Regions from separate parts of the Micromonospora sp. DT201 genome, predicted to be linked through region 3. Evidence: riboswitches for the same ligand, from Rfam matches in the RefSeq annotation. Region 3 holds a riboswitch; each other region holds the start of a gene.
The links. Region 3 has a riboswitch for cobalamin ahead of ACLQ28_RS17590 (ribonucleoside-diphosphate reductase subunit alpha). Riboswitches for the same ligand answer to the same signal wherever they lie in the genome.
Positions count from the first base shown of each region.

Region 1: linked by a shared signal. The riboswitch ahead of ACLQ28_RS13895 (acyl-CoA thioesterase) and the one ahead of ACLQ28_RS17590 (ribonucleoside-diphosphate reductase subunit alpha) in region 3 are both predicted to bind cobalamin.
Region 2: linked by a shared signal. The riboswitch ahead of cobN (cobaltochelatase subunit CobN) and the one ahead of ACLQ28_RS17590 (ribonucleoside-diphosphate reductase subunit alpha) in region 3 are both predicted to bind cobalamin.

Region 1 covers NZ_JBNCKP010000006.1:110,017-119,780, reverse strand. The annotation lists gene ACLQ28_RS13920 (TetR/AcrR family transcriptional regulator) at 1-493, opposite strand, end outside; gene ACLQ28_RS13915 (aldo/keto reductase) at 610-1,620, shown strand; gene ACLQ28_RS13910 (copper resistance CopC family protein) at 1,705-2,241, opposite strand; gene ACLQ28_RS13905 (Dyp-type peroxidase) at 2,238-3,473, opposite strand; gene ACLQ28_RS13900 (copper chaperone PCu(A)C) at 3,470-4,060, opposite strand; cobalamin riboswitch at 4,209-4,422, shown strand; gene ACLQ28_RS13895 (acyl-CoA thioesterase) at 4,616-5,062, shown strand; gene ACLQ28_RS13890 (hypothetical protein) at 5,288-5,962, shown strand; gene ACLQ28_RS13885 (LutC/YkgG family protein) at 6,012-6,626, opposite strand; gene ACLQ28_RS13880 (LutB/LldF family L-lactate oxidation iron-sulfur protein) at 6,623-8,092, opposite strand; gene ACLQ28_RS13875 ((Fe-S)-binding protein) at 8,089-8,799, opposite strand; gene ACLQ28_RS13870 (GntR family transcriptional regulator) at 8,790-9,500, opposite strand; gene ACLQ28_RS13865 (fumarylacetoacetate hydrolase family protein) at 9,627-9,764, shown strand, end outside.
Region 2 covers NZ_JBNCKP010000004.1:331,540-341,303, reverse strand. The annotation lists gene cobN (cobaltochelatase subunit CobN) at 1-2,758, opposite strand, end outside; cobalamin riboswitch at 3,069-3,245, opposite strand; gene ACLQ28_RS11055 (MBL fold metallo-hydrolase) at 3,573-4,280, shown strand; gene ACLQ28_RS11050 (hypothetical protein) at 4,292-4,627, opposite strand; gene ACLQ28_RS11045 (RNA polymerase sigma factor) at 4,763-5,338, shown strand; gene ACLQ28_RS11040 (hypothetical protein) at 5,331-6,041, shown strand; gene ACLQ28_RS11035 (hypothetical protein) at 6,151-6,276, shown strand; gene ACLQ28_RS11030 (hypothetical protein) at 6,374-6,655, shown strand; gene ACLQ28_RS11025 (SDR family oxidoreductase) at 6,861-7,634, opposite strand; gene ACLQ28_RS11020 (TetR/AcrR family transcriptional regulator) at 7,723-8,340, shown strand; gene ACLQ28_RS11015 (hypothetical protein) at 8,392-9,060, shown strand; gene ACLQ28_RS11010 (aldo/keto reductase) at 9,175-9,764, opposite strand, start outside.
Region 3 covers NZ_JBNCKP010000009.1:187,195-196,958, reverse strand. The annotation lists gene ACLQ28_RS17610 (arsenate reductase ArsC) at 1-163, shown strand, start outside; gene eno (phosphopyruvate hydratase) at 196-1,461, opposite strand; gene ACLQ28_RS17600 (MerR family transcriptional regulator) at 1,580-2,494, shown strand; gene ACLQ28_RS17595 (ribonucleotide-diphosphate reductase subunit beta) at 2,714-3,709, opposite strand; gene ACLQ28_RS17590 (ribonucleoside-diphosphate reductase subunit alpha) at 3,757-6,075, opposite strand; cobalamin riboswitch at 6,272-6,488, opposite strand; gene ACLQ28_RS17585 (enolase C-terminal domain-like protein) at 6,827-8,221, shown strand; gene ACLQ28_RS17580 (FadR/GntR family transcriptional regulator) at 8,230-8,952, shown strand; gene ACLQ28_RS17575 (ATP-binding cassette domain-containing protein) at 8,960-9,764, opposite strand, start outside.

The DNA of each region.
Region 1 (9,764 bases), on a different contig from region 3:
ATTCGGGGTCGATGTCGGCGCGTAGCTGCCCACGGGCCATGGCTCTGGTGATGGTTTCGACGGCGAGGGCGCGGCGGGGGCCGGAGTAGCGCTCCCGGTAGGCGGCGGCGAGCTCCGGGTCGGTCTGTGCCTGCCCGATGAGTTGGCTGATGACTCGTCCGGCCGAGGTGTCCCGCACGAGGTGGACGAAGGCGACCAGTTGGCTGGTGAGGTCGGCGATGATGTCGCCGGTGTCGGCGAAGGCAAGTGTGGGTGCGACGACGGTGAAGTAACCGTCCAGGGCGAGGGCTCCCTTGGAGGGCCACCACTTGTAGATCGTCATTCGGCTGGCCCCGGCCTGGGCCGCGACCTTCTCGATGGTGAAGCCGGCCATGCCGTCTGCCAGCAGGAGGTTGCCGGCGGCCGTGAGGATCTCGGCCCGTACCTGGTCGGCAGGCCGGCGGCCCCGACCCCGGCGGGGTGAGGTGGTGGCATCGGGCGTGAGGTGGGCCACTGGTCCTCCGGTTATATGGACAGGCTGTCTTCATCCTGGTTATATGGACACAGCGTACACATGACTGTCCCATCACTGCGATCCACTGGGGCGGCGACGACCGAAGGAGACGAGACATGACGGGTCTACGACGGCGACGGTTGGGTGCCTCCGGGCCAGAGGTGTCGATCATCGGTCTCGGCGCGATGGGCATGTCGGACCTGTACGGGCCGGCGGACGAGGCCGAGAGCGTCGCGACGCTGCACGCGGCCATCGACGCCGGGGTGAATTTGATCGACACCGGGGACTTCTACGGCTCGGGTCACAACGAGATGCTGATCGGTCGGGTGCTGCGGGAGCGTCGTCGGGAGGAGGTGGTGGTCAGCGTGAAGTTCGGTGCGCGCCGGACGCCGGACGGCGGGTTCCAGGCGGCACCGTACGACGTGTCGGCGGCGGCAGTGAAGGACCGGCTGGCGTACTCGCTGCGCCGGCTTGGCACCGACTACATCGACATCTACCGGCCCTCCCGGCTCAACCCGCAGGTGCCGGTGGAGGAGACCGTAGGCGCACTGCGCGAGATGCAGCAGGCCGGCTACATCCGGCACATCGGGCTCTCCGAGGTGAGCGCGGACACCATCCGTCGGGCGGCGGCGGTGGCACCGATCAGCGACGTCCAGATCGAGTACTCGCTCCTGTCTCGTGGCCCCGAGGCCACGATTCTGCCGGCGTTGCGGGAGCTGGGCATCGGTTTGACCGCCTACGGGGTGCTGTCGCGGGGTCTGCTCAGCGGGCACTGGTCGGCGGATCGCGCGCTGACCGGCGGGGACTTCCGGGCGAACAGCCCGCGCTTCCAGGGGGAGCACCTGACCGCGAACCTGCGCCTCGTGGACGCGCTCGGCCGGGTCGCGCAGCGGTTGGGGGCGACCACGAGCCAGGTGGCGATCGCCTGGGTGGCGGCGCAGGGCGAGCAGATCGTGCCGCTGGTCGGCGCGCGGCGGCGGGATCGGCTGACCGAGTCGCTGGCCGCGGTCGACCTGGTGCTGGACCGGGATGCGCTGGACGAGATCGAGCGGGCCGTGCCAGCCGGTGCCGCCTCCGGCCAGCGGTACGCGACCGCGATGATGGCCACCCTCGACAGCGAGAAGTGACCCGACTGGCCTCGATCATCAGCCGATTGTGGTCTTGTACCGGCTTCGTGGCGCCCGCAGCGAGGCCGGTCACCGCGCGCCCGGTCAACGGCGGGCCAATCGCCGCCGTAGCAACAGCCCGGCGGCCAGCACGGTGAGGACAGCCACCACGGCACCGGCCACGAGGACGCCGGGGCCCGGGCCCCGGCGCGCTTCCCTGGCAGCGGCCGGAGATCTGCCGGCGTCGCTGGTCGGCGCGGCGCTCGCCGTGGGGTCGGCCACCGAGAACGGGTACGACCCCTGAAGCGGATGCCCGTCGAGGGACACCACCCGGTACCCGACGGTGTACGTCCCGTTCGGCAGTGTGCCGGTCACCGTGATCGTGCTCTTCGCACCGACGACCACCGGGTCGCCCGTGGGAATCCTGCGCTTGGCGGTGTCGGTGAGCACGACCGTGGCGAACGCGGGGTCGAGCTGCTGCCTGAAAACGAGTGAGACCTCGGTCGGCGCGCTGGCCAGGGTCGCGTCCCGGGCCGGCGACGAGGACCGGAGTGTGTTGTGCGCCCACGCCGGGCCAGCGGGGACGAGCAGTGCCAGCAGGGCGGTGAACGCCGCGACGCCGAGCCGTACGGTGTGGGTCATCCGATCACCTGCTCGCCGATCCAACCGTCTGGCTGACAGCCGGGAGGGATGGCGAAGGCGGCGGACCCGATCGGGGTGGTCCATTCGTTGAGCAGATCCCGGTCGGCCAGCCGGCGTTGGATCGGCAGGAACTGCCGGGCGATGTCCGCCTGGTAGGAGGTGAAGATCAGGCCGCTGTCGGCGTGGCCCTCCGCTGTCGGCACGCCGTCGTAGTTGTAGGGCCGGCGCAGGATCTTCTGCCGGTCGTCGGTGACGTGGGCGCGGGTCAGGTGGGAAAAGTCGGGGATGACGGTGAGGCCGTCGGTGTCGGTGGCGGCGAAGTCGGGTTCGTCGTGTTCGGCGGTGCCGGTGAGCGGGGCGCCGGTGTCGAGGCGACGGCCGACGGCGACTTCGCGATCGGTGCGACCGAGCAGATCCCAGGTCTCCAGGTTCATGCTGATCCGTCGTACCACCAGGGTCGTGCTGTCGCGCAGCCAGGCTGGCCCGTCGGACACCCAGACGGCGGTGTCCAACGGTGTCCCGGCTCGCGGGTTGGCGGTGCCGTCGAGTTGGCCGAACAGGTTGCGTTGGGTGTGCCCGCCCGGCTCGACGCCGGGGCTGCGGCGAAAGCCTTGCTGCACCCACCGGACGGTGGCGAAGGGCCGGCTGTCCTTGAGTAGAACTCGTTGGGCGTGCGCCACGGTGATCGCGTCGTCCGCGCAGATCTGCAGCAGGAGGTCACCACCCGACCAGGCCGGTTGGAGCCGGTCGATGCGGAACGGAGGCAGGTCGGTGACCGATGTCGGCCGCCGGTCGTCGACGCCTGCTGCATGGTAGAGGCCAGGGCCGAAGCCGAAGGTCACGGTCAGCCGTGCGGGCAGCAGCCCGAGCTCGGCTTCGGTGTCGGCCAGCGCTGGCCGGCCCTGGGTGAGCCGGGCCGCGTCATCGGTCAGCAGCCGCAGCATCCGACCCACCTCGGCCCGGCCGGTGTCGGCCCGCAGGGTGAGCGCCACGAACGACGCGTGCGCCTGCGGTTCGGTGGCGACGCCGCTCTGTCGGGGCCCGTGAAACGGCTCGACCATGGTGCCGACAGCGCTGACCAGCGCAGCCTCGGTCGGCCCGCTGTCCCCGGACCGTTCGGTCCCGATCGTGGCGACGCCGGCCACACCGGCGAGGGCACCTCCAGCGGCGAGCGCCCCGCCGGTGAACAGGCCACGCCTGCTCACCGGACGGAACGTGGGTTGCGAGGTCATGAGGCGGGGCTCATGCTCATCCCCGGCATCGGGCTCGCCCCGTGGCCGGGCGCGTAGCTTTCCTGGGCACCGGTGAACGGCTTGGCCACCGCGGAGAACGTCTGGGTCCTGCCGTCGGTGAACGTGAGCGTGAAGGTCAGCTCGTCGCCGGCCCGCACCGGCTGCTTCACCTCCATCAGCATCAGGTGGTCGCCGCCGGGCTCAAGGACATGGGTGCTCTTCGCCTTGATCACGATGCCGCCCGGCTTGGCCTGCATGACCATTTTTCCGTCCTTCATGGCCATCTCGTGCAGCTCCATCGGCGAGACCTCGGTGGATGCGCCGGTGATGGTGACATCGGTGTCCGCGTCGTTGACCAGGGTGCCGAACGCTGCCGTCATGCCCTTGTCGGCGGCCTTCACCCACGGGTCACGGATGCCGACCACCCCTGTGGTCGCGCCTGCCGACGCCACCGCCGACGGGCTCGGGGCAGCCGACGGCGAGTCTTCGGACGACCCACAGGCCGCGACGCCGGCGGCCAGGAGTACCGCGGTGGCGATCACGGCGGCCGAACGGAGGTGCCGGCCGGCGAGGGTGGTGCTGGGCATGAACGATCCCTTCGATGACGGGTATGGCGTCCGGGTGGTCGGTCACACCAGGTGAAAAGTTCCGGCGGGCACAGGGCTCGTGGGGCGACCCGTTCCGGTGCCGACGCTGGGGGATCGCTGCCGGTGAGGGACACCTTCCCGGACCGGCTATGCTCCGGGCGGCGCTGGTTCGCCCGGTCGTGACTGGCCGGGCGTCGTAAGAGGGAACCCGGTGGAAATCCGGGACTGCCCCGCAGCGGTGAGTGGGAACGACCGCCGTCATCAGCACTGGGCCAGCGGCCCGGGAAGCGACGGCCAGTAGGGGACCGGCACGACCGGTCAGGCCCGCGAGTCCGAAGACCTGCCGGCGCCGCGTACACAACCGTGTGCGCTGCCGTCGGCCTCGCGGGTGGGCTGAGCGGGTGACGTTCCGCGTGTGGTGCGGGCGCGTCCTCGTCAGCGTGTGCTCGCGTTCCGGTGGTGTGAATTCCCGAGGGACGGACTACCGCTGTGCACGACACCACCACGATCGCCGGCCGGGCGCCGTCGGCGTCGCACCTGACCCTGTCGCAGATCATGGACCAGCACCACACCAACCTGATGGGTACGGTGCACGGTGGCCGGATCCTCAACCTCATCGACTCTGTCGCCGGTGTTGTCGCCGCTCGCCATTCCGATGGGCCGGCGGTGACCGCCGCCATCGACGAGACCGCGTTCCTGCGCGCGGTGCGGGTCGGTGACGTCGTGCACGTCGACGCCCGGATCACCTGGGCGGGCCGCAGCTCGATGGAGGTGGCCGTCAAGGTGACCGCCGACCGGTGGGACCGGGCGGTGCCGCCCACCGACGTGGCCACCGCCCACCTGGTCATGGTCGCCATCGACGACGACGGCCAGCCTCGTACGGTGCCGCCGCTGCTCCCCGAGACGGACGGGGACCGGCGACGATACCGGGAGGCGGAGATCCGCCGGGAGCACCGGCTGGCCCTGCGTCGGGCGCTGCTCGACGGCGCGGAGGAGAGCTGAGTTCGTCGCGGACCCGAGGATCGCCCCGCCTGGAAGGCTTCCCCGCCGGAGCGTCGACGCGGCTCACCCACTTGATCAACAAACTGTTCACGTCGTGGCCCGATGGCGAACACCCGCCCGGGCCTGCCCGTTTCCGACCGTTCGGCAAGGTGGGGCGCGAATCCTGTAGCCGCAATCCCGGAGCGTTTCTTGTCCCTGCCCAGACGTCGTCGACGAAGCACGGTGATGGCACTCCCGCTGGCGACGTTCGCCGTCACCGCGGCTGTCCTGGCCCTGCCGGCCCCGGCGGCGGCGCATCCGTCCGGCGATCCGCAGACCGTGACCGTCGCGCGCGACGACCAGCGGCCGGAGGTCGTACGGGTGCGGTGGCGCGTCGGCGGGCCGGACGACCTGACGCTGCTCGGAGTCTCGCTCGGCCTGCTGCCACCCGACCGCGTCCTGCTCGACGGGGCGGTCGACTACCGAACGACGGATCCGGCGGTGCTCGCATCGTCCGAGCAGTTCTCCGCGTACCTGCTCAAGCAGATCACGGTGGCTGACGGCGCGCGGCGCTGCCTGGGCGCTGTCGCAGAGCCGAAAGCCCTGGCGAGGACCGGCGTGACCGTTGACTACACCTGCCCAGGGCCGGTCGACACGGTCACCGTCGTGGTGCGGATGCTCACCGACCTCAATCCCGCGTACCGTTCGATGGCCACCGGTCCCAACGGACAACGCGCGGTGTACGGCCCGGGTGAGGACTCCCACGACTGGACCCTTGCCGGCGCGCCGGCTGCGGGCGGCATCAGCCCCGGCCGTAGTGCTGCCGTGCAGATCGCCGCCCTCGGTGGCGGTGCGCTGCTGGTCGCGATCGGGGCGGTGCTGGTGTCGCGGCAGCTGCGGCGACGGCGGGCCGTGGCATGACCGCGACCGCCGTCCTCTCCGCCTCTCGGAAGGCCGAATCGGGCGTGCGTTAACCGGTGGGATCGCCGTCGAGACCGACCAGGACGACTTCCAGCCGGCGTGGGCCGTGCACCCCCTCAACCCGGTTGAGCTCGATGTCGCTGGTCGCGGACGGGCCCGAGATCCAGGTCTGCGGCGCGCGTGGGTCCAGCCGGGTCAGCGCCTCCGGCAGCAGGCCGACGACCTGGTCGGTACGGACGACGCAGATGTGCCGGTCAGGCACCAGGGTGAGTGCCCGCCGTCCCTGCGCCGGGCCGGCGTCGAGGATGATGGTGCCCGTGTCGGCGACCACCACGGCGCAGCCGGTCAGGACCGCGTCCATGTCGTCGAGCTGGGCCGGTGACAGTGGGGGAGCGTCGCGGTGGACCTGCCCGGCGTAATCGGCGAGCCAATCGGCGGGGATGTCGGTGGGTACGGCGAGCCGGTCAACCTCGGCCAGCAGCCCGGGGAGAGCGTCGATGCCGCGATGGACGACTGCCCGGTAGTCCTCCAGCCGGTCGACCACAACCTCGATCAGGTCGCGGCGATCGTCGACCCGGCGGTATCGACGGGGCACCTCCACCGGCGGCGGGCTGTCGGCCAGGGCCGTCCGGAGCCGCGCCAGGATCTCATCACGTGCGGTCACTGCTTCTCCCACCATTCACGGAAGGTCTGCGGCGCGGGTAGCGGTAGGTCCCGCGACCGAGTCCACGCCGAGGCGGGCCAGGGGAGCTTGCGCAGCGTACGAGCGCCGGTGCGTCGCTCGCGGTACGCCCCGAGGGGTCCCGCGCCGACCCGGGCCAGGCGCAGGGCGGCGGCCCATCGCCGGGGGCTGCGCATGACCCACGCCAGGACGCGCATGGTGGCCTGTTCAGCCATCGGATGCGGCGCCTGCTGGCGGAGGTGGACCAGGATCTCCGGAATGTTGATCTTCACGGGGCACACGTCGTAGCAGGCGCCGCAGAGGGTCGACGCGTACGGCAGGGACGCGTTGTCGGCCACGCCGGTCAGCTGGGGTGACAGGATCGCGCCGATCGGCCCCGGATACACCGAGCCGTACGCGTGCCCGCCGGCCCGCTCGTACACCGGGCAGACGTTGAGGCACGCCGAGCAGCGGATGCAGGACAGCGCCGGCCGCCCGACCGGGTCGGCGAGCACCGCGGACCGGCCATTGTCGACGAGCACGATGTGCACGGCCTGAGGGCCGTCGCCCGGGGTGACGCCGGTCCACGTCGAGGTGTACGGGTTCATCCGCTCGCCGGTGGAGGATCGCGGCAGCAGTTGCAGGAAGACCTCCAGGTCGCTGAAGGTCGGTAGCAGCTTCTCGACGCCAACGACGCTGATCAGCGTCTCCGGGAGGGTGAGGCACATTCGCCCGTTGCCTTCGGATTCCACCACCACAAGCGTGCCGGTGTCGGCGATGGCGAAGTTGGCGCCGGACACGGCGACCCGAGCCGAGAGGAAACGTCGACGCAGATGGGCGCGTGCCGCCTCGGCCAGTGCCGCCGGCTCGTCGCTGAGGTCGGCGGGGGCGTCGGGCATTCGACGCTGGAAGATCTCCCGGATCTGCGCCCGGTTGTAGTGGATGGCCGGCACCAGGATGTGCGACGGGGTGTCCTCGCCGAGCTGCACGATCAGCTCCGCGAGGTCCGTCTCGTACGCGGCGATCCCGGCCGCATCGAGGGCCTCGTTGAGTTCGATCTCCTGGGTTGCCATCGACTTGACCTTCACGACCTCGTCGGCCCCGGCGGCTCGGGTCAACTCGACCACGATCCGGCAGGCCTCAGCCGCGTCGCGGGCCCAGTGCACGATGGCACCGGCAGCGGTGGCGGAAGCTTCGAACTGCTCCAGCAACTCCGGCAACCGGCGTTGGACGTCGGCCTTGATCGCGGAGCCGGCGTCCCGGAGAGCCTCCCAGTCGGGCACCTCGTCGACGACCCGGGCACGTTTGGCACGGATGGTGCGGGTGGCCCGGTGCAGGTTGGCCCGCAGTTGCGTGTCGGCGACGGCCGGCTTGGCCGCGGTGGGAAAGGGCAGTGGCGTGCGAATCCGGCCGCCTCCGGTGGCCGGCGCGACCGCCCCACCGGTCCGGTCTGCACCGGGACGGTTCATGAGGCGGCTCCCGTCGCGGCCAGAATCTCCGCGTAATGCATGGCCCGCACGCCCGACCGGTGGCGGTCGAGGCCGCCCCCGATGTGCGCCAGGCAGGAGTTGTCGGCGGCGGCGAGCACCCGCGCTCCGGTCTCGCGGACCCGGGCGCACTTGTCGGTGAGCATCGCGCCGGAGACAGCCGGGTTCTTCAGGGCGAACGTGCCGCCGAAGCCGCAGCACTCCTCGGCGTCGCCGAGCTCGATCAGCCGGATCCCGCGCACCTGGCGCAGCAGGCTCAGCGGCCGGTCGCCCAGCCGCAGCATGCGCAGGCCATGGCAGGTGGGGTGGTAGGTGACCGTTTCCGGGAACTCGGCACCGACGTCGGTGACACCGAGGACGTCGACGAGCAGCTCGGACAGCTCGTAGGTGCGAGCGGCCACCGATGCGGCAGGCGGGTGCAGGCGTGGGTACTGGTCGCGGATCATCGCCGTGCACGACCCGGAGGGCGCGACGATGGCGTCGTAGTTGTCGAAGACGTCGACGTAGTTGTGCACCATCGGCATCACCTCAGCCCGGTAACCGGTGTTGGCGTGCATCTGCCCGCAACAGGTCTGGCCGGTGGGGAAGTCGACGGTGTGGCCGAGCCGCCGCAGGATACGGGTGACCGCGATGCCGGTGGCCGGGTACGCGATGTCGTTGACGCAGGTGATGAAGAGGGCTATCCGCATGGGGGCTCCTCGAGATGCCGGTCGAAGGCGGGTAGGTGGCGCTCCCGGGCGGCGGTCAGGTGGGCTTGCATCGCGTCGGTGGCGGCCTGGGAGTCGCCAGCGATGATGGCGGCGGCGATGCGTTGGTGCTCGGTGTTGGTGTCCGTCGCGCCGGTGACCGGAAAGTACAGCCGGTGCAGGTGCAGGTGCGAGTGCAGCCGCGTGATGCTGTCCCGCAGCAGTGGACTGCCGGCGACCTCGGCGATCAGGTCGTGGAATTTCGCGTCCAGTGCGGTGAAGACGGCGTGTCGGCGGTATCCGTCGCCGGCCTCCACATCGATGTTCATCGCCGCGTTGGCACCGAGCCGTTGCCGCTCCTCGGCGGTGGCGTGCGTGGCGGCCCGGCCGGCGGTGGCGCCCTCCAACAGCAGGCGGACATCGAACAGGTCGTCGAATTCGGCGCGGCTCAGCAACGCCGTGGTGGTGTAGCCGGACAGCGGGCGTTTGTGGACCAGGCCGTCGGCTTCCAACCGGGCGAGGGCCTCGCGCACCGGCGTGGGGGAGACGTCGAGCTCGCGGGCGAGCGCATCGATGTTGACCCGCTCTCCGGGGGGAAGGATGTGGTCCATGACCAGCGTCTTTATCGACTCGTAGACATCCTCGGTGAGGGTGAGTCGGCGTGCGGGACGGAGTCGACCCTCGCGAGCTGGCTGCTCGGCCATCGCGTCTCCTCAACGACCCCTTGACTGTGCTGGTCTGAGCGAGTACACACTCGCAGAGCAACATCCTATAGGAAATAGGTTTCCTCGCCAGCGTTCGATTCGTACCTATGCACCGGAGGATGGTTCGTGAAATTCATGCGCGTCGGGCCCGTCGGTCAGGAACGCCCCGTGCTGTACGCCGACGGACGGCACTTCGACCTCTCGTCGCACACCACCGACATCGACGGGGCGTTCCTCGCCGGCGACGGTGTCCAGCGGGTCCGC
Region 2 (9,764 bases), on a different contig from region 3:
CCAGCTCGGCGGTCGACACCACCTCGATGCCGGTGACCCGCCGGGACCGGTCGTCCCAGACCGGCCGGCAGCCCAGCAACGCGAGCACCTCGGCGATGTCGTCGCCCTGGGTCCGCATGGCGCTGGTGCCCCACACGGTCAACCCCACCGAGCGGGGGTACGCCCCGGTGTCGGCGAGGTGCCGGGCCAGCAGGGAGTCGGCGAGGGCCACCCCGACGTCCCAGGCGTTGCGGCTGGGGATGGCCTTGGGGTCGACGGAGTAGAAGTTACGGCCGGTGGGCAGCACGTTGACCAGGCCACGGGTGGGTGAGCCGGACGGGCCGGGTGGCACGAACCGGCCGTCGAGCGCGCGGAGGGAGTTGGTCAACTCGTCGGTGGTCCGGTCCAGTCGGGGCACCAGCTCGGTGGCGGCGAAGTGCAGCACCGCGGCGACGTCCGGGATCGGCTGGCCGGTCACCTCCTCGACCACCGTGTCGACGGCGTCGGCGTCCCAGCCGAGCGTCTCCATGCCGATGACCAACCGCCGGGCGAGGGCCTCGATCAGGTCGACGGCGTCGGCGGCGGTGACGGCCGGCCCGTCCACCACGTCGGTCAACGCCGTCGGCAGCGCCAGTCGTTGTCCCGGTGACGCGAGCAGCGCCTGCTCATCGAGGGAGTACGCGACGGCGAGGGCCTGCCGCAGACCGGGCAGGGCACGCGCTCCGCCCCAGATCTGGGGGGCGCGCAACACCGCGAGGACCAGGTTGACCCTCGGCTCACCGGTGGGCGCGTCGGCGAGGATGTGCAGCCCGTCGCGGATCTGCACGTCCTTGACCTCGCAGAGGTACCCGTCGAGGTGCAGCACGAAGTCGTCGAAGTCGTCCGCGTCGGGCATCGCCTCGGCGTGCAGGTCGTGGTGCAGTTCGGCGGCGCGCACCAGGTCCCAGATCTGCGCCCGCACGGTGGGCACCTTGGCCGGGTCGAGGGCCTGCACGGTGGCGTACTCGTCGAGTAGTTGCTCCAGCTTGGCCAGGTCGCCGTAGGTTTCGGCGCGGGCCATCGGCGGTACCAGGTGGTCGATCACCACGGCGTGCGCCCGCCGCTTGGCCTGGGTGCCCTCGCCGGGGTCGTTGACGATGAACGGGTAGATCAGCGGCAGGTCACCGAGGACCGCGTCGGGTGCGCAGTCGGCGGCCAGGCCGAGGCCCTTGCCGGGCAGCCATTCCAGGGTGCCGTGCTTACCCAGGTGCACCACGGCGTCCGCGCCGAAGCCGCCGTCCGCGACGGGAGCGGCCAACCAGCGGTACGCGGCCAGATAGTGGTGGCTCGGCGGCAGGTCCGGGTCGTGGTAGATCGCGATCGGGTTCTCCCCGAAGCCGCGCGGCGGCTGGATCAGCAGCACCACGTTGCCGAAGCGCAGCCCGGCGAGCACGATGTCCCCGCTCTCGGTGTAGAGCTCACCGGGTGGCTCACCCCAGTGCTCCCGCATCCGCTCGCGCAGCTCGGCCGGGACCTGGTCGAACCAGCGCCGGTAGGTCTGCCCCGGAATCCGGGCCTCGGCGCCGGCCAACTGTTCCGGGGTGAGCCATTCCACGTCGTGACCACCGGCGGCGATCAACGCGTGGATCAACGCGTCCCCGTCGGTGGGTGGCGGCGCGTCGCCCAGGTCATAGCCGTCCTCGGCCAGCGCGGCAAACATCCGGACCGCCGAGACCGGGGTGTCCAGCCCGACGGCGTTGCCGACCCGGGAGTGCTTGGTGGGGTACGAGCTGAGCACCACGGCGACCCGCTTGTCGGGGTTGGGCAGGTACCGCAGCCGGGCGTGGCGCACCGCGATCCCGGCGACCCGGGCGGCCCGCTCGGGGTCGGCGGCGTAGACCGAGAGACCGTCCGAGTCGATCTGCTTGAACGAGAACGGCACGGTGATGATCCGGCCGTCGAACTCGGGGATGGCCACCTGCATCGCCGCGTCCAACGGGGACAGCCCAGCGTCGCTTCCGGCCCACTGCGCCTGGGTGCTGGTCAGGCAGAGTGCCTGGATGATCGGCACCTCCAGGGAGGCCAGGGCGCCGACGTCCCAGGCGTCCTCGTCGCCGCCTCCGGAGGCGTCCGCGGCGACCGCGCCGCCGGCCGCGAGCACGGTGACCAGCAGCGCGTCGCAGCGGGTGAAGAGTTCGAGCGGACCGGCGTTCGCGGTCAGCCCGCGCAGCGAGCCGCAGAAGATCGGCAGCGGGTTGCCGCCGGCTTTGTGGACCGCGTCGGCGAGCACGTCGACGAAATCGGTGTTGCCAGCGAGGGCGTGCGCCCGGTAGAAGACGATCCCCACGGTCGGCTGCTCCGGAATGGTGGGGTACTCGCGGTGGACGCCGTACGCCGGAGTCGGTGCGGGTGGGGCGAACCCCTCGCCGGTGAGCAGCACCGTGTCGGACAGGAACCGGGCCATCTGCCCAAGGTTGTCCGGCCCGCCCTCGACCAGGTACGCCAGCGCCTGGGTGACGACCCCGGACGGCACGGTGGAGATGGCCATCAGCTCCGCGTCGGGTAGCGCCTCGCCGCCGAGCACGACCGTCGGGACGCCGCTGGCGAGTACCGCGGCGAGGCCGTCCGGCCACGCCTGCCGACCCCCAAGGAGGCGTACGACGACGAGGGCGACCCCGTCGAGCAGGGCGGGCACCTCGTCGGCGGTGACCCGCGCGGGGTTGGCCAGCCGGTAGTCGGCGCCGCTGGCGCGGGCGGCCAGCAGGTCGGTGTCGGCGGTGGAGAGCAACAGGATGCGCACGGCGGGCTCCGGGAGGTGACGCCCTGGCCACCACGGGGGTGACCTGGACGATGCGAGTGGGTGCGGCGTCAGCCGGTACGACAGCCGGGCGGCCGGCTCACCGACGCGGGCGTCGGGGCCGTTCAGCGCCGGGCGCGCAGCTCAGCGGGACCGGTGGCGGACAACCTGGGGCGCGCCGAAGCGACCGGCCCGGAGAACGCGGGCGCGGTCGGTCACGGGCGCGGTGCAGCGCTGACTGTGCGGGCCATGACGGTGTCCGTCGATGAATGAGACGCCGTGCGTCATCGGGTCCTCCTCGGGTGTCCACGCCCTGGGGTACGTCCCGACGGCCGAAGTATCCTGGCTTCCGGATCGACGCTCTCCCCCGGCCTTCCAACCGCAGACACACGGCCGTGACTCACGAGGGGGGATCGCTCCCCGGTGACAGTGGCGGGACCGCGTCGGAATTGCACCGACTTCCTTCACTGCCGTCAGGCCGCGAATGCTGCCACACCGCTGCGCCGCCGGTCAACGCCGACCCCCGCACCACCGAGCAAGACACATTCATCGATGACTGGTGATTGGTTCGCTCGCAAAACCGGCCCGCGTAAGACCCCGGGTCCATGTGGCGCACCCTTTGCTCTGCTTCAGCGGAGGCAACAGTGGCGACACCTTTTCGTTGCCTCCGTGGAAGCAGAGCAAAGGGTGCGTACACGTACCTTGGCCTGCGCCGATCGCCTGACGGGGCGGTGACAGGCGGCCCGGTCACCTAGGATCGACGATCGCCGGGACCAGCGTCCGCGATCAATGTCGGGGGTCGATCACCATCGTCGCCATGCAGTTCCGCCACCTCGCCGGCCGGGTCTGGCTCTGTCCGGGCAATCCCGACCCGGAGGCGGTCCAGGCCGGTGTCGCCGTCGTCGCCGACGAACGCGGCAGTGTGATGATCGACGCCGGGCAGAGCCCTGCGCACGCCCGCGAGATCCAGGCCGCGCTGACTGCCGCCGGGCTACCCCAGCCGCGATGGCTCGTCTACACCCACCACCACTGGGACCATGTCTGGGGCGCCTGCGCCTGGCAAGGGGTCGAGATCGTCGGGCACGAAACGGCCGTGATGCTCCTTCGCGCCGAGGCCGCCCGACCGTGGAGTCACCACTATCTGGACGAGCAGGTACGCGCCAATCCCCGCCTCGGCCCGAGCTTCCGGGCCCGGGCACGCGCGGTGGACTCCTGGGAGGATCTCGTCGTCCTGCCGCCGACCCGGACCTTCACCGACGTGGACGAGTTGCCGGTCGGGGTTCGGCTACGCCACGTCGGCGGCGGGCACGCGCCGGACTCGACAGTCGTGCTGGTGCCCGACTCGGGCGTCATGCTGCTGGGTGACTGCTTCTACCCGCCACCGGCGCACCTGCGCCGACCCGAGGACGGCCTCGACCTGGGCCTGGTCCGGCGACTGCTCGACGACGACTACCACTGGTACGTCTCCAGCCACGCCGAGCCGACGACACTCGAGCAGGCCCGCTCTGCCGTCGACGCGGCCTGAGCAGGCGAGGCTCAGCGGGCGTGGCGTTCCGGGTGTGCTCGGTTCCACACCCGCATCCGCTCCGGGTAACCGGTGCGCGCCGCCTCGTACAGCGGCACCGCGTGCTTGCGGGCGATGGCCCCCGCCGCGCGTGGCGTGCCGGTACGGCGACGGATCCACTCGCCGTCGTGGGCGATCGCCACCACGGTGGTGTCCGTCGCGGTGGTCTCCGGCTCCAGGTAGAACTCGACCCCGCGCCGAGAGGCGACGAACGTCTCCAGCGCGGCGAGATCGTCCCGGGTCGCCTCCCGGTCCAGCTTCGTCGGGGTCGCCTCGGCACCCCGTGACCGGCGGTTGAACCAGCTCATGCCCAGCCCCTCTCCTCGACGCCCCTCCAGTGCAGCACCGGTTCCTGGCAATACGCTGCACGCCGGGTGGGAGACGGCTGACCCGATTTCGTCACCCGAGGCTGGAACCCGCAGAGCGTGAGCGGTGTCATGGGTGTGACCGGAACGGAGGTTCCCCTGGACGACGACGCACTCGTCACCCGCGCTCGGGCAGGTGACCTGGAGGCGTACGACCTCCTGGTCGCCCGACACACCGCGTCCGCGTACCGGACGGCGGTGCTGCTTGGCGCGGGCTCGGACTCCGAGGACGTCACCCAGGAGGCGTTCGTGAAGGCGTACCGCAAGCTGTCCCGTTACCGGGGCGAGTCGTCGTTCCGGTCCTGGCTGCTCGCGATCGTCGCCAACGAGACCCGCAACCTGCACCGGTCCCGTGGGCGGCGCGACGGTCTCGTCCTGCGGGCCGCCGTGGCGAACCCGACGTCGGAGATCGCCGAGGACGGGGCCGTCAGCGCGGTCCTCGCCGGGGAGCGCCGCACCGCGCTGGTCGAGGCCCTGCGTCAACTGCCGGTACGCGATCGCGAGGTGATCGTCTGCCGGTTCTTCCTTGACCTCAGCGAGGAGGAGACGGTGGCGGCGCTGGGCTGGCCCCGAGGCACGGTGAAGTCGCGCACGTCCCGGGCCCTGGCGAAGCTTCGCGGCCTCCTCGACCGGGAGGAGGTCCGGTATGGGTGACCTCGAACGGGAACTGCGCGACCTGTCCGCCTGGTTGGAGACACCCGACCCGCCCGACGTGAGCGCACGCGTGCGCGTACGGCTCAGCAGGCCGGCACGCCCGTGGCGTCGGCTCGCTGCGGCGGCGCTCGTCGCCGTCGTCGTGGCGGTGGTGCCGCCGACCCGTGCGGCCGTCGCGGACGCCGTCACGGAGCTGCTGCGCTTCGCCGGTGTCAGCATCGCCACCACGCCCACCCGGACGTTGCCCGGTGACACTCCCTCGCCGTTGCCCAGTCAGCGGTCCGTTGCCCTGGACGAGGCCCAACGGTCGGTACGGTTCCCGGTCCGCCTGCCGGCGAAGCTGGGTCCGCCCGAGCGCGTGCTGGTCGCCGACCCCGATCCGACGGGCAACTACCGGGTGGCGACGCTGCTCTACGACGGGGGCGCGCTGCGCGTCGACGCGTTCGACGGCCACCTCAATCTGGCCTTCCACAAGAAGGCCAGCCCGCCCGGGGTGGAGTGGGTCCAGGTCAACGGGGACTTCGCCGTGTGGGTCGACCACCCGCACGTGCTGTCGTACGTGGACCGTGCCGGACAGGTCCGCGAAGAGACCGCCAGGCTCGCCGCCTCGACCCTGATCTGGGAGGACGACGACGTGAGCTACCGACTTGAGGGCGCCCTCTCCCAGGCTGAGGCGATCGAGGTCGCCCAGTCGCTGCGTTAGGGAACCGGGCGGGCCCGGTCGGTGTCGTGAAGGTACGACGAGTCGTCGACGCCCGGCCTGCTCCAGTCCGGGGTCGCGGCCCGCGTACCGGGAGGGGCGAGATGGGTGCATGGGGCAGGTTGATGCTGGCGTCGTCGGTGGTCCTGCTGGCGGGGTGCACGACCACGACCAGTGGCGGGTCGTCCGCGCCGGCCGGCGCTACCGCCACCACGGCGAGCGCTGCGTCCGGCTGTAACTCTCGAGTCGAGACGGGGTCGCTACCCGACTGGGCGGACGCCGGTTTCCACGGGGACGCCCGGATACCGCACGTCTTCGGCGCCAAAGGTGACATCGTGGCGGCGCTGTTCGCCCATCCGTTGAGGCTGGACCGGAAGGACGGGTCGAACAACAAGATCCTGTGGGTGGCACAGGCCTCCACGACCTCACCCGACCCGACGGCACCGGCGACCCTGGTGATCACCGCGACGTTGGACGGCACCGACACCCGCGTGACCCGGGAGGTCGCCGGCGGCCCAGGTCCGTCGATCATCGACATGCCCCAGGCCGGTTGCTGGCACCTGGACCTGCGTTGGTCCGGGCACACCGACGCAATGGACCTGGTCTACGCCCCATGAGCTGCTGCGACGCCGCCCGGTCCGAGCCGACGTGCTCGGGTCGTGCGGCACCCGCCTGGTACTCCAGCTGTAGATCGTGATCTTCATCGTGGTTCGACCCGGGCGAACCAGCCTGCGATCCGGCCCATCAGCTCAGCAAGCGCCGCCCGCCAACGCCCCCCGGGCGGGAGACCACGGCGCGGTGCTCCCGCCCAAGGGGAATGACTCACAGCCCGGCGCCCCCGGTCGCGTCGATGACCCGGCCGGTCACCCAGCGCGCGTCATTGGAGGCGAGGAAGGCCACGATGTCGGCCACGTCTGCTGGCTGCCCGACGCGGCCAAGGGCGGCAAGGGATGCCGCATGTGCCTCGGCCTGCGGATTGCCCCGAAGCCAGGCCGCATTGACATCCGTATCGACGATCCCGGGGGCCACCGAGTTGGCCGTGATGCCCCGAGGGCCCAGTTCCTTGGCGAGGTTGAGGGTGAAGGTGTCCAGTGCGCCCTTGGTGGCGCCGTAGGCGATGATCTCCGGCATGGCCAGGCTGGCCGCACCGCTGGAGATGTTGATGATCCGGCCCCCGTCACGCAGACGCGACAGCCCCTGCTGCACGATGAAGAACGGCGCACGCACGTTCACGGCGAAGACCTCGTCGAAGCCGTCCTCGGTCAACGAGGCAAGCGCCGCGCTGCGTCCTATGCCAGCGTTGTTGACGATGATGTCAAGCTTCCCGTCCGGCGTGTGGTCCTTGCCCGCAGCGTCGAAGGCGGCCCACAGGCGCGTCGCGTCGCCGTGCCGTCCCAGCTCCGCGCGCAGCGCGAAGGCCAGCCCTCCGTTCTTCCGGATGCGCTCGACGGTCTCGCTTGCCGCCGTCTCATCGCGGGCGTAGGCGACGCCGACGGCGGCGCCGTCCCGGGCGAGTCGTTCCGCGATGGCCCGGCCGATACCTCGGCTGCCGCCGGTGACCAGCGCAACCTTGCCCTCAAGTGCTCCTGTTGCCATGGCTGTTGTCCGCCTCTACATTTTTTGAGTGATGACTCAAGAATGAACGTAGCACACGTTCTTGAGTGCTCGCTCTATAATTAAGGGCATGAGTGGACCAGGCGTGAAGCGAGGACGGCCGCCGGCGTTCGACCGCACGACAGCCCTGACGGCCGCCACCCGACTGTTCTGGGAGCACGGCTACGAGGCCACCTCCATCGGCGAGCTGACTCGGGCAATGGGCATCAAACCCGGCAGCCTGTATGCGGCGTTCGGGGACAAAAAGTCCCTGTTCAAAGAGGTCGTCCACACCTACGGACGCTCTCCCGTCGGTGCGTTCATCGGTACCGCCCTGGAAGAGGAGCCCACAGCCCACGGCGCGTTCCGCCGCATCCTTTGCGAGGCGGCAGCCGTCTACCCCGACCCCTCCCACCCGGCCGGCTGTCTGACCATCAGCGCCGCCACCAACGTCACCGTCCAAGACGCCGAGGTCGCGGCATTCCTGCGCGACCTGCGCAACACGAACCTGGCCGCCTTCGAAACACGCCTGACGACCGCACAGCAGCAAGGCGAACTGCCGGCCGCAGCCAACCCTCGCGCGCTGGCCGCGTACTTTGCCGCAGTCATCCAGGGCATGTCACAGCGTGCCCGGGATGGCGCAACAACCACGGAGCTCACCGAAACGGCAGAACTGGCACTGGACGCCTGGCCCCAAGCGCAAGACTGAGCGCCTGGCGGCAAGATCACGATCCACAGCTGGAGCACTACGCTGCCGTGCGTGCTGAAGGACATGCGGCCGGCGGCGGCCCGCAACAACGCCGAATGGTGCGACATCGTCTGCGGCAGCCACGGGCTGGCCGGCCGTACCGACGCCGACGCCTGGTCGGTCCCCCGGCGCTCCCCGCCGTGGTACCCGGACGCGGTCACCTTGCGGCCAGGCGTCGACGCCGAGACCCTGCTGGGCCGGATCGACGCGGGTCCCGGCGCGTCGGTGAAGGACAGCTTCGCCGACCTCGACCTGTCCGGGTACGGATTCCGGGTGCTCTTCGACGCCCAGTGGATCCACCGCCCTCCGGCGAGACCACCGGTCGGCGAACCGCTCGACCCGGTCACCACACCCGAGGAGCTGGCGGCCTGGGCGGCGGCACACGGCGGCGGGGAGCTGTTCCGCTCGGCGCTCCTGGCCGACCCACGGGTACGGGTGCTCGCCCGCCACGACGACCAGGGTGCGCTCACCGGCGGCGCGATACTCGGCGGCGAGGACGGCCGGTACGGCGTCTCCAACCTGTTCACCCGCACCAACGACCCGCTGGACATCTGGCAGGGAATCTGCGCCACCGTGCCCGCAGCACAACTGGTCGGCTACGAATCCACCCCCGACCTGCCCCCAGCCCTGCAAGCAGGCTTCATCCCAACAGGCCCCCTCCGAGTCTGGCTAAACACCTAACCTCCACCCGGTTCCCACCCGAGCCCCGTTGATCATGAGGTTATTGCCCCGACACGCCGAACGGGATGGCAATAACCTCATGATCAACGGGGCGGGGGCGGGGGGTGGGTGGGGTCAGGACAGGTTGGTTAGGTCTTCGGGGGTTAGGCGTAGGGCTCCGGCCGCTATGTTCTGCTCCAGGTGTTCCGGGTTCGCGGTGCCGGGGATGGCCAGTACGTGTAGGCCCTGGTGCAGCGTCCAGGCGAGGCGTACCTGCTGCGGGGTGACGCCGTGGGCGCGGGCCACCGCCTCGACGGCCTCGGTCTGCGCGGCGCTCGCGCCCGCCTCCCGACCGGTGCCGGCCACCGCGAAGAACGGCACGTAGGCGATGCCCCGCTCGCCGCAGACCCGGACGAACTCGTCCTGCTCCCGGTAGGCGTCCACCCCGTAGTTGTTCTGCACGCAGACCACCGGCGCGATGCCCGCCACCTCGTCCAACTGTTCGGGACGCGCGTTGGAGAGCCCGAGGTGTCGGATCAGCCCGGCGGCGCGCAGCTCGGCGAGGGCGCCGAACCGGTCGACCAGCGGCACCGCGCCGGGTCCCCGGCCGAGGCGCAGGTTCACCACGTCGAGCTGGTCACGGCCGAGCCGACGGAGGTTCTCCTCCACCTGGGCGCGCAACTGCGCCGGGGTGAGCGCCTCGGTGAAGCCGGCCACCGGGTCGT
Region 3 (9,764 bases):
GATGGGCTGCGGTGACGCCTGCCCGGTCTTTCCCGGCAAGCGCTACGAGGACTGGCAGCTGGAGGACCCCGCCGGCAAGGGCGTCGAGGCCGTCCGCCCGATCCGCGACGAGATCCGCACCCGGGTGGAGAAACTCCTCACCGAGTTGAGCCCCACCACCTGACGTGTGGGGGCGCACCGCGCGCCCGGGTGTCCTCAACGACTCCCGGCGTAGATGGCGCGGTCGCCGAGCTCCTCCTCGATGCGGATGAGCTGGTTGTACTTGGCGGTGCGGTCGGAGCGCGACAGCGAGCCGGTCTTGATCTGGCCGCAGCCGACACCCACGGCCAGGTCGGCGATGGTGGTGTCCTCGGTCTCGCCGGATCGGTGCGACATCACCACCCGGTAGCCCGCCTTGTGGGCGGCGTCCACCGTCGCGAGGGTCTCGGTGAGCGTGCCGATCTGGTTGACCTTGACCAGGATGGCATTGGCGTAACCGCCGTCGATCCCGTCGCGCAACCGGTCGACATCGGTGCAGAAGACGTCGTCGCCGACCAACTGCACGCGCTCCCCCGCCAACGCGGTCAGTCGCTTCCAGCCATCGAAGTCATCCTCCGCCATCGGGTCCTCGATCGAGCTGATCGGGTACCGGGCCACCAGGTCGAGCAGGTAGTCGATGTGCTCCTCGACGGTGCGCTTGCGTCCCTCGCCGACGTAGTCGTAGACGCCCTCGCGGAAGAACTCCGAGCTGGCCGGGTCGAGGCAGATCAGCATGTCGGTCCCGGGCTCGTAGCCGGTGTCCTCGATGGCGCGCACCACGAACCGCAGTGCCTCGTCGGCGCCCGTGAAGTTCGGCGCGAAGCCGCCCTCGTCACCGACACTGGTGTTGTGACCGGCGGCGGCCAGGGACGCCTTCAGAGTGTGAAAGACCTCCGAGCCCATCCGGACCGCCTCGGTGAAGGTCTGCGCTCCGACCGGGGCGATCATGAATTCCTGGAAGTCGAGCGGATTGTCGGCGTGCGCGCCACCATTGATGATGTTCATCATCGGCACCGGCAGCAGGCGGGCGCCGACGCCACCGACGTAGCGGTAGAGCGGCTGCCGGTGAGCCAGCGCCGCCGCCTTCGCAGTCGCCAGGGAGACCGCCAGGATCGCGTTCGCGCCCAATCGGCCCTTGTTCTTCGAACCATCGAGGGCGATCATCGTCTCGTCGATCAGCGCCTGGTCCTCCGCGTCGAGGCCGAGCACCGCATCGGCGATCTCGCCGTTGACAGCGGCGACAGCCGTACCGACGCCCTTGCCGTGAAAGCGCGTCCGATCTCCGTCGCGCAGCTCGATCGCCTCGTTCGCCCCCGTCGACGCGCCGGACGGAACGGCGGCCCGGCCGACCGATCCGTCCGTGAGAACCACATCCGCCTCCACGGTCGGGTTCCCCCTGCTGTCGAGGATCTGCCGACCGCGCACCCGACTGATTGCCGTCATCACACACTCCCTGCTCAGGATGCCTTTTCGAAACCAGACTGGCAGGAAACGGCGGCCGTGGCACCGCGACGATGAACACGTTGACCCGTACCCCAGGGTGCGGGTTTAGGGTCGCAGGATGCGAGTGGGTGAGTTGGCACGTCGGACCGGGACCACGGTCCGGGCACTGCGGTACTACGAATCGGTCGGGCTGGTCGTGCCGCGGCGGCTGGGCAACGGCTACCGCGAGTACGACGCGATCGCCGTGCGGCTGGTGGCACAGATTCGCGAGCTGATGGCGCTCGGCCTCACCGTCGAGGAGACCCGCCCGTTCGTGGAGTCGATCGCCGATGGTTCCGACGACTCCGACGTGTGTGCGGCAGCAGTGGCCACGTACCGCAGCACCATCACCAACCTGCAGGAACGGATCGGCAAGTTGACCGCCCAGCGGGACGCGCTGGACGCCCGCCTCGACGCGGCCGCGACTCAGGTCGTACCCGGCGGTCACGCAGTCGACGCGGATCCGGCCGCGCTGATCGGCACCAGATTGCCGTCTCTGTCCTTCTACGGCACCGATGGCCGTCCGGTCGACCTCGGCGCGCTCGGCGCCGGGCGAAGCGTCATCTTCGTCTACCCCCTGACCGGACGGCCGGGCGTCGACCTGCCCAACGGGCTGCTGGAGATCCACGGCGCGCGCGGCAGCACCGAGCAGGCCGCCTGGTTCCGCGACCACCACGCGGAACTCCGCGCGGCCGGCGCTGCCCGGGTGTACGGCCTGTCCGCGCAGTCGACCGGCTATCAGCGTGAACTCGCGCACCGGCTGCGGCTGCCCTACCCGCTGATCCCCGACCCGAGGCTGACCCTGGCCGACGCACTGCGTCTGCCGACCCGCACCGCAGGTGACATGACGCTCTACGAGCGGCTGACCCTGATCATCGCCGACGGCGAGGTCGAACACGTCTTCCACCCGATTCCGGACCCGGCGTCGCATCCTCTGCACGTGATGCGGTGGCTCACCAAGCGACGCCCGGCATCCGGATCGGTGGCCGCCTAGAAGTCGTCGTCGAACTCGCCGCACTGCTCAGTTGGTCGACGGCCATCCAGGCAAAGGTGTCTACGTCGCAGAAGCCCAGAGCTGACCGCGCCCCTTCCCCGCGATCTTGCAGTTCCTGTCGCGACATAAGAGAGCATTGCGCACATATCAGCAACCGAAAGTGCAAGATCGCGGGGAAGGGTCATTGCTCGTAGGCACCGCGTGGGCCGAGGTCGCCGCCTAGAAGTCGTCGTCGAAGGCGACCGTGCCGGTCACCCCGACCTGGTACGCCGACACCCGCCGCTCGAAGAAGTTGGACAGCTCCTGCACGTCCTGCAACTCCATGAAGGCGAACGGGTTGCTCGACCCGTAGTGCGGCGCGATGCCGAGCTGGGCGAGGCGGCGGTCGGCGACATGCTGGAGGTACTCCCGCATGTCGGTCAACGTCAGGCCGGGCACGCCGTGGCCCAACAGGTCCTCGGCGAACTGCACCTCACACTCGACAGCCTCGGTGAGCATCTGCCGAACCTGGTCGGCGAGGTCGTCGTCGAACAGGTCCGGCTCCTCGCCGCGGACGGTGTCGACGACGTCGAACGCGAACGCCATGTGCATGGACTCGTCGCGGAACACCCAGTTGGTGCCGGAGGCCAACCCGTGCAGCAGGCCACGGGAGCGCAGGAAGTAGACGTACGCGAACGCGCCGTAGAAGAACAGGCCCTCGATGCAGGCGGCGAAACAGATCAGATTGAGCAGGAACGTCCGCCGGTCGTCTCGGGTCCGCAGCTCCCGCAGGTCGTTCAGCGAGTCGATCCAGCGGAAGCAGAACTCGGCCTTACGGCGGATCGAGGGGATGTTCTCGATGGCCGCGAACGCCTCGAAGCGCTCGGTCTCGTCCGGCACGTACGTGTCGAGCAGGTTGAGGTAGAACTGGACGTGCACTGCCTCCTCGAACAGCTGCCGAGACAGATAGAGGCGACCCTCGGGGCTGTTGACGTGCTGGTAGAGGTTGAGCACCAGGTTGTTCGCGACGATCGTGTCGCCGGTGGCGAAGAACGCCACCAGCCGGCTGACCAGGTGCCGCTCGGCCGGCGACAGCTTGTCGAGGTCGGCGAGGTCGGCGTGCAGGTCGACCTCCTCGACCGTCCAGGTGTTGCGGATGGCGTCGCGGAACCGGTCGAAGAAGTGCGGGTAGCGCATGGGGCGGAGGGTGAGGTCCATCCCGGGGTCGAGCAGCATGTGCGTGGTCCTCGTGTCGGCGGTGTCGGCGATGGGCTCGGCGGTGGTCACTGGCAGGCCTCGCACGACTCGGGGTTCTCCAGCGAGCAGGCCAGCGCCTCCGCGTCGGTCGCCGGCGGGGCGACAACACCGACGGTGGCCTGTTGGATCCGCGTGGCGGGGCGCGAGCGCAGGTAGTAGGTGGACTTCAGCCCGGCCTTCCAGGCGTACAGGTACATCGAGGAGAGCTTGCCGATCGTCGGTGCGGCCAGGAACAGGTTGAGCGACTGGGACTGGTCGATGAACGGGGCACGGGCGGCGGCCAGGTCGATCAGCGCCCGCTGCGGCAGCTCCCACGCGGTGCGGAACAACTCCCGGACGCCGGCCGGCAACTCAGCAATGTCCTGCACCGACCCCTCGGCCCGCTTGATCGCCGACCGGATCCGGTCGGTCCACAGACCGCGGGCCTTCAGCTCGCGTACCAGAGCGGTGTTGACCTGGAGGAACTCCCCCGACAGGGTCTCGCGCTTGAACAGGTTGGACACCTGCGGCTCGATGCACTCGTAGCACCCGGCGATCGAGGCGATGGTCGCGGTCGGGGCGACCGCCACCAGCAGCGAGTTGCGCAGCCCGTACGCCTCGACCCGCTCCCGCAACACGGCCCAGCGCGCGGTCTGCGTACCCTCGACGCCCCACAGGTCGGGCTGCAACTGACCCCGCGCGGCCCGGGTCTGCCCGTACGCCGGATGCGCGCCGAAGCGGCGCGCCAGGTCGGCGGAGGTCTCCAGCGCGGTCAGGTACAGCTCCTCGCTGATCCGGGTGGACAACTCCCGCGCGACCGGGGAGTCGAACGGCAGCCGCAGTGCGAAGAACACGTCCTGCAGGCCCATCAGGCCGAGCCCGACCGGCCGCCAGCGGGGGTTGCTCGCCGCCGCCTGCGGAGTCGGGTAGTAGTTGATGTCGATGACCCGGTCGAGGAAGGTCACGGCGGTGCGGACCGTGGCGCGCAGCCGCTCCCAGTCGATGCCGTCGTCGGTGAGGTGGGCGGCGAGGTTCACCGAACCGAGGTTGCAGACGGCGGTCTCGGCGTCACTGGACACCTCGATGATCTCGGTGCAGAGATTGGACAGGTGCACCACGTTGCCTTCTTCGGCGGTCTGGTTGCACAGTCGGTTGGCGGCGTCCTTGAAGGTCATCCAGCCGTTGCCGGTCTGGGCGAGGGTCCGCATCATCTTCCCGTACAAGTCCCGCGCCGGGACCTGCCGCACGTAGCGACCCTGCGCCTCGGCCTCCCGGTACGCGGCGTCGAAGCGCTCCCCCCACAGGTCGGGCAGCTCGGGCACCTCGTGCGGGTCGAACAGCGACCACATCTCGTCGGCCTCGACCCGGCGCATGAACTCGTCCGGGACCCAGTTGGCCAGGTTCAGGTTGTGGGTGCGCCGGGCGTCCTCGCCGGTGTTGTCCCGCAGTTGCAGGAACTCCTCGATGTCCGGGTGCCACGGCTCCAGGTAGACGCACGCCGCGCCCTTGCGCCGGCCGCCCTGGTTGACCGCGGCGACGCTCGCGTCCAGCGTGCGCAGCCACGGCACGATCCCGTTGGACTGCCCGTTCGTGCCGCGGATCAGTGCCCCCCGGGACCGGACCCGGGAGTACGCGATGCCGATGCCGCCGGCGAACTTGGACAGGTTGGCGACCTGGGCGTACCGCTTGTAGATCGAGTCCAACTCGTCGAGCGGGGAGTCGACCAGATAGCAGGAGGACATCTGGGTGTGTCGGGTCCCGGAGTTGAACAACGTCGGTGAGCTGGGCAGATAAGCCAGGCTGGACATCAGTCGGTAGAAGTCGATCGCCTCGTCCGGTGTCTGGGACAGCCCGCAGGCCACCCGCAGCAGCCAGTACTGCGGGGTCTCCAGCACCAGCCGGCTGGTGGGGTGGCGCAGCAGGTACCGGTCGTACACCGTGCGCAGGCCGAAGTACTCGAACCTCCGGTCCCCGTCCGGATCGACGGCGTCGTCGAGCATCGCGGCGTGTGCGGCGACGAACGCGGCGGTGTCGTCACCGATCAGTCCCTCGGCGTGGCCGGTCCGGATCGCCCCGCTGAACGAGGTGATGCCCTGCCGACGCACCTCCTTGTCGGCGTAGCCGGACAGGAGCCGGGCGGCGAGGCGCGAGTACTGCGGTTCCTCACCGATCATCTCGGCCGCGGTCTGGATGGACAGTCGGTCCAGCTCTGCCGTCGTCGCGCCGTCGTACAGGCCGCTGATCGTGCGGGTGGCGACACGCATCGGGTCGACGTCGGTCAGGTCGTCGGCCCACCGCTCGACCGCCCGGACGATCTTGTTCAGTTCCACGGGCTCGGTGGTGCCGTTGCGCTTGCGGACCTGCATCGGCGTCCGCCGCAGGGCCGCGTCGCCGCTGGCCGGGACTACCTCGGTGACTGTCACCACTCACTCCTCGCGAGTTCGAGACCTGATGGCCCTCGAACGCGTGGAGACAGACACCGGCGGACGCCACGCCATGCAGGCGTGGAGTCGGGTGGCGTCAGCCGTCCCACGCGGCCTCGGACCACCGCCTACCCGGGTGCGGGTACGCGGCGCGCTGGCAGGTCTTCGGACTCGCGGGCGCGACCGGGTTCACCGGTCTCCTACTGGCCGTCGCTTCCCAGACCGATTGGTGGCCCAGTGCTGATGACGGCGGTCGTTCCCACTCACCGCTGCGGGACAGTCCCGGATTTTCACCGGGTTCCCTCTTGCCTCAACCGCTCGGGATGAACGGCCGAACCAGCTGCGCTCGACACCATATATAGGGACGCTGCCGTTGTCACACCCCACATGTCGGTCCCGGGCGTGTCGGTGGCCGGCCTGGTGACGACCATCACCAACCTCGACGGCCATGCCCAGCCCTGGCCCGATGCACGGCAACCGATGCCCACACCAACGAGGCTCTGAGCAGGTGTCGACAATTCACAAAGGTGTGATGTATCGAGTCGATGGACGCAACGGACCCGACGCCTAGCCCAGCAGGGAAAGCATTAGATTTCCGCTGTTGATGGGTCATCGACGTCGTTGACTCGCCGGATCACCCATCCGTATACTCCAGATGATCATCTGATGTTTGGCCTAGTCGGGCGAGGAGCGCATGCCGCAGATCACTGCCGTCACCGTCGAGGACGTCCGCTTCCCCACCTCTCTGACCGCTGACGGCTCCGACGCCATGAACAAGGACGGCGACTACTCGGCGGCCTACGTCGTCCTGCACACCGACGGCGTCGACAGCGTGGGTGCGCCGCTCGCGGGCCACGGCCTGACCTTCACCATCGGTCGAGGCAACGACATCGTCGTCGCGGCGGCTGTCCATCAGGCCCAGCGCCTCGTGGGTCTGGACGTCGCGACGATGGCAGCCGACATGGGCGCGGTCTACCGCCTCCTCACCTCGGACTCCCAAATACGGTGGCTCGGGCCGGAGAAGGGCGTCGTCCACCTGTCGCTGGCCGCCGTGCTGAACGCGTCGTGGGACCTGGTCGCCCGGGTCGCCGCAAAGCCGCTGTGGCGGCTGCTCGTCGACATGTCCCCCGAGCAACTCGTCGACATCGCGGACCTGCGCTACCTGTCCGACGCGCTCACCCGGGACGAGGCACTGGCCATCCTGCGCGCCAAGGAGAGCACGAAGGCTGACCGTCTCGCCGAGCTCGACCGGACCGGCTACCCCGCCTACACCACCTCGGCCGGCTGGCTCGGCTACGGCGACGACAAGCTTCGCCGGCTGTGTCAGGAGGCGGTGGACTCCGGCTACGGCTATGTCAAGCTCAAGGTGGGCGCCAACCTCGACGACGACATCCGCCGGTGCGGGATCGCCCGGGAGATCCTCGGGCCGCACCGCAACCTGATGATCGACGCCAATCAGGTGTGGGACGTCGGACAGGCCATCGAGTGGGTCAAGGCCCTCGCCCAGTTCGAGCCACTGTGGATCGAGGAGCCGACCAGCCCGGACGACATCCTGGGCCACGCCGCCGTCCGCCGCGCCGTCGCTCCCATCGGAGTCGCCACCGGCGAACACTGCCACAACCGGGTGATGTTCAAGCAGCTGTTCCAGGCCGAGGCCATCGACTTCTGCCAACTGGACACCGGCAGGCTGGCCAGCATCAACGAGATCGTCGCCGTGCTGCTCCTCGCCGCGAAGTTCGACGTCCCGGTGTGCCCCCACGCTGGCGGTGTCGGGCTGTGCGAAATGGTCCAACACGTGTCGGTGCTCGACTACGTCTCGATCTCGGGGGACCTCACCGACCGTGTCACCGAGTTCGTCGACCACCTGCACGAGCACTTCACCGACCCGTGCATCGTCCGGGACACGGGCTCGGGCAGCGGCTACGTCCTGCCCAGCCAGCCCGGCTACTCGACGCAGATGCGCCCCGAATCGGTCGCGCTCTACCGGTTCCCCGACGGCGGTTACTGGGCCGCGGCCCAGCCGACTACCGTGTCATCTCCGGAGCCGTACGTGATCGCGGGTGGGACGGCCACCCCCGCCGGCCGCTAGGAGGTGTCATGTCGCGCACCGACGAGGTGGTGAACGGCATCAAGCGGATGATCCTCGAAGGAAGGTTCAAGCCCGGGGACCGGCTGCCCATCGAGAAGGACCTCGCCGAGTCGCTCGGTGTCTCGCGGGGATCGCTGCGCGAGGGGATGTCGGCCCTGTCGATCCTCGGCATCGTCAACATCCGTCAGGGTGACGGCACCTACGTCACCAACCTCGACGCGCCGCAGCTGCTGGCCCCGATGGGCTTCGTGGTGGACTTCCAGGGCCAGGGCGACCCACGGCACATCCACACCGTCCGGCGGCTGCTGGAGTGCGAGGCCGCCCGGTTGGCGGCGACCAAGATCACCGACGAGGCTCTCGCTCAGGCCGGGGAGCTGCTCGACGAGGCAGCCCGAATCGCCGGCCAGTCACCGCAGGACCACGAGCGGATCATGGAGATCGACATTGCCTTCCACCGGATCATCGCCGTGCACGCCGAGAACCCGGTGCTCGTCGGCCTGATCGAGGCCTTCGCCGGGCGCACCCTACGCGGGCGGCTCTGGCGGAGCCTGCACGAGGAGGGCGCGGACCGGCGTACCCATGACGAACATGCCGCAATTCTGAAGGCCCTGCGGGCACGCGACCCGGAGCGGGCCCGCATCCGGATGGCCAACCACCTGATCGGGGTGGAGGAGTCGTTGCACGGTCTACCCGACGACGGTGACGCGGGCGCCGAGCCGGCACGGTTCTGAGCCTCCGTCAGCGCTCGTCCCGTTCCACGCTGGTGCTTCCGGTCATCGCCGCGACCAGGTCGTCGGTGGTGACCTCGTCCGCGCGGAGCCGGGCCGCCCGCTGGCCGAGGCGCAGCACCTCGACCCGGTCGGCGATCTCGAGCACCTGAGGCATGTTGTGGCTCACCAGCACCACCGACATACCGGCGTCGCGGGCGCGTCGGACGACGTCGAGCACCCGCTGAGTCTGGATCACGCCGAGCGCCGCGGTGGGCTCGTCGAGGATGACCACGCTGGTCGCCCAGATGATGGCGCGAGCCACCGCGACGCACTGCCGCTGCCCACCGGACAGCATCGCGATCGGGGTGCTGACCCGGGGGATCCGGACGCCCAGCTCGTCGAGGGCCGCGGCAGCACCCTGCCGCATGGCGCGCTTGTCGAGCAGCCCCAGCCGACCGAGCGGCCCGGAGCGCAGGATCTCCCGCCCGAGATACAGGTTGGCGGCCACGCTGAGGTCGTCGGCGACGGCGAGATCCTGGTAGACGGTCTCCACCCCCGCGCGGCGCGCGTCCAGCGGGGTGGAGAACTGGACGGGAAGGCCGCCCACCCGGATCTCGCCCTCGTCGGGCGGGTGCACGCCGGACAGCGTCTTGATCAGGGTGCTCTTTCCGGCGCCGTTGTCGCCGATCAGCGCGACGACCTCACCCCGGTGGACCGTGAAGTCGGCGCCGCGCAGCGCCTCGACGTGCCCGAATCGCTTGACGATGCCACGGGCTTCGAGGACCGGTGGTTCGCCGGCAGTCGACTGCTGATCGCTGCCGGCGGTGGCCGTC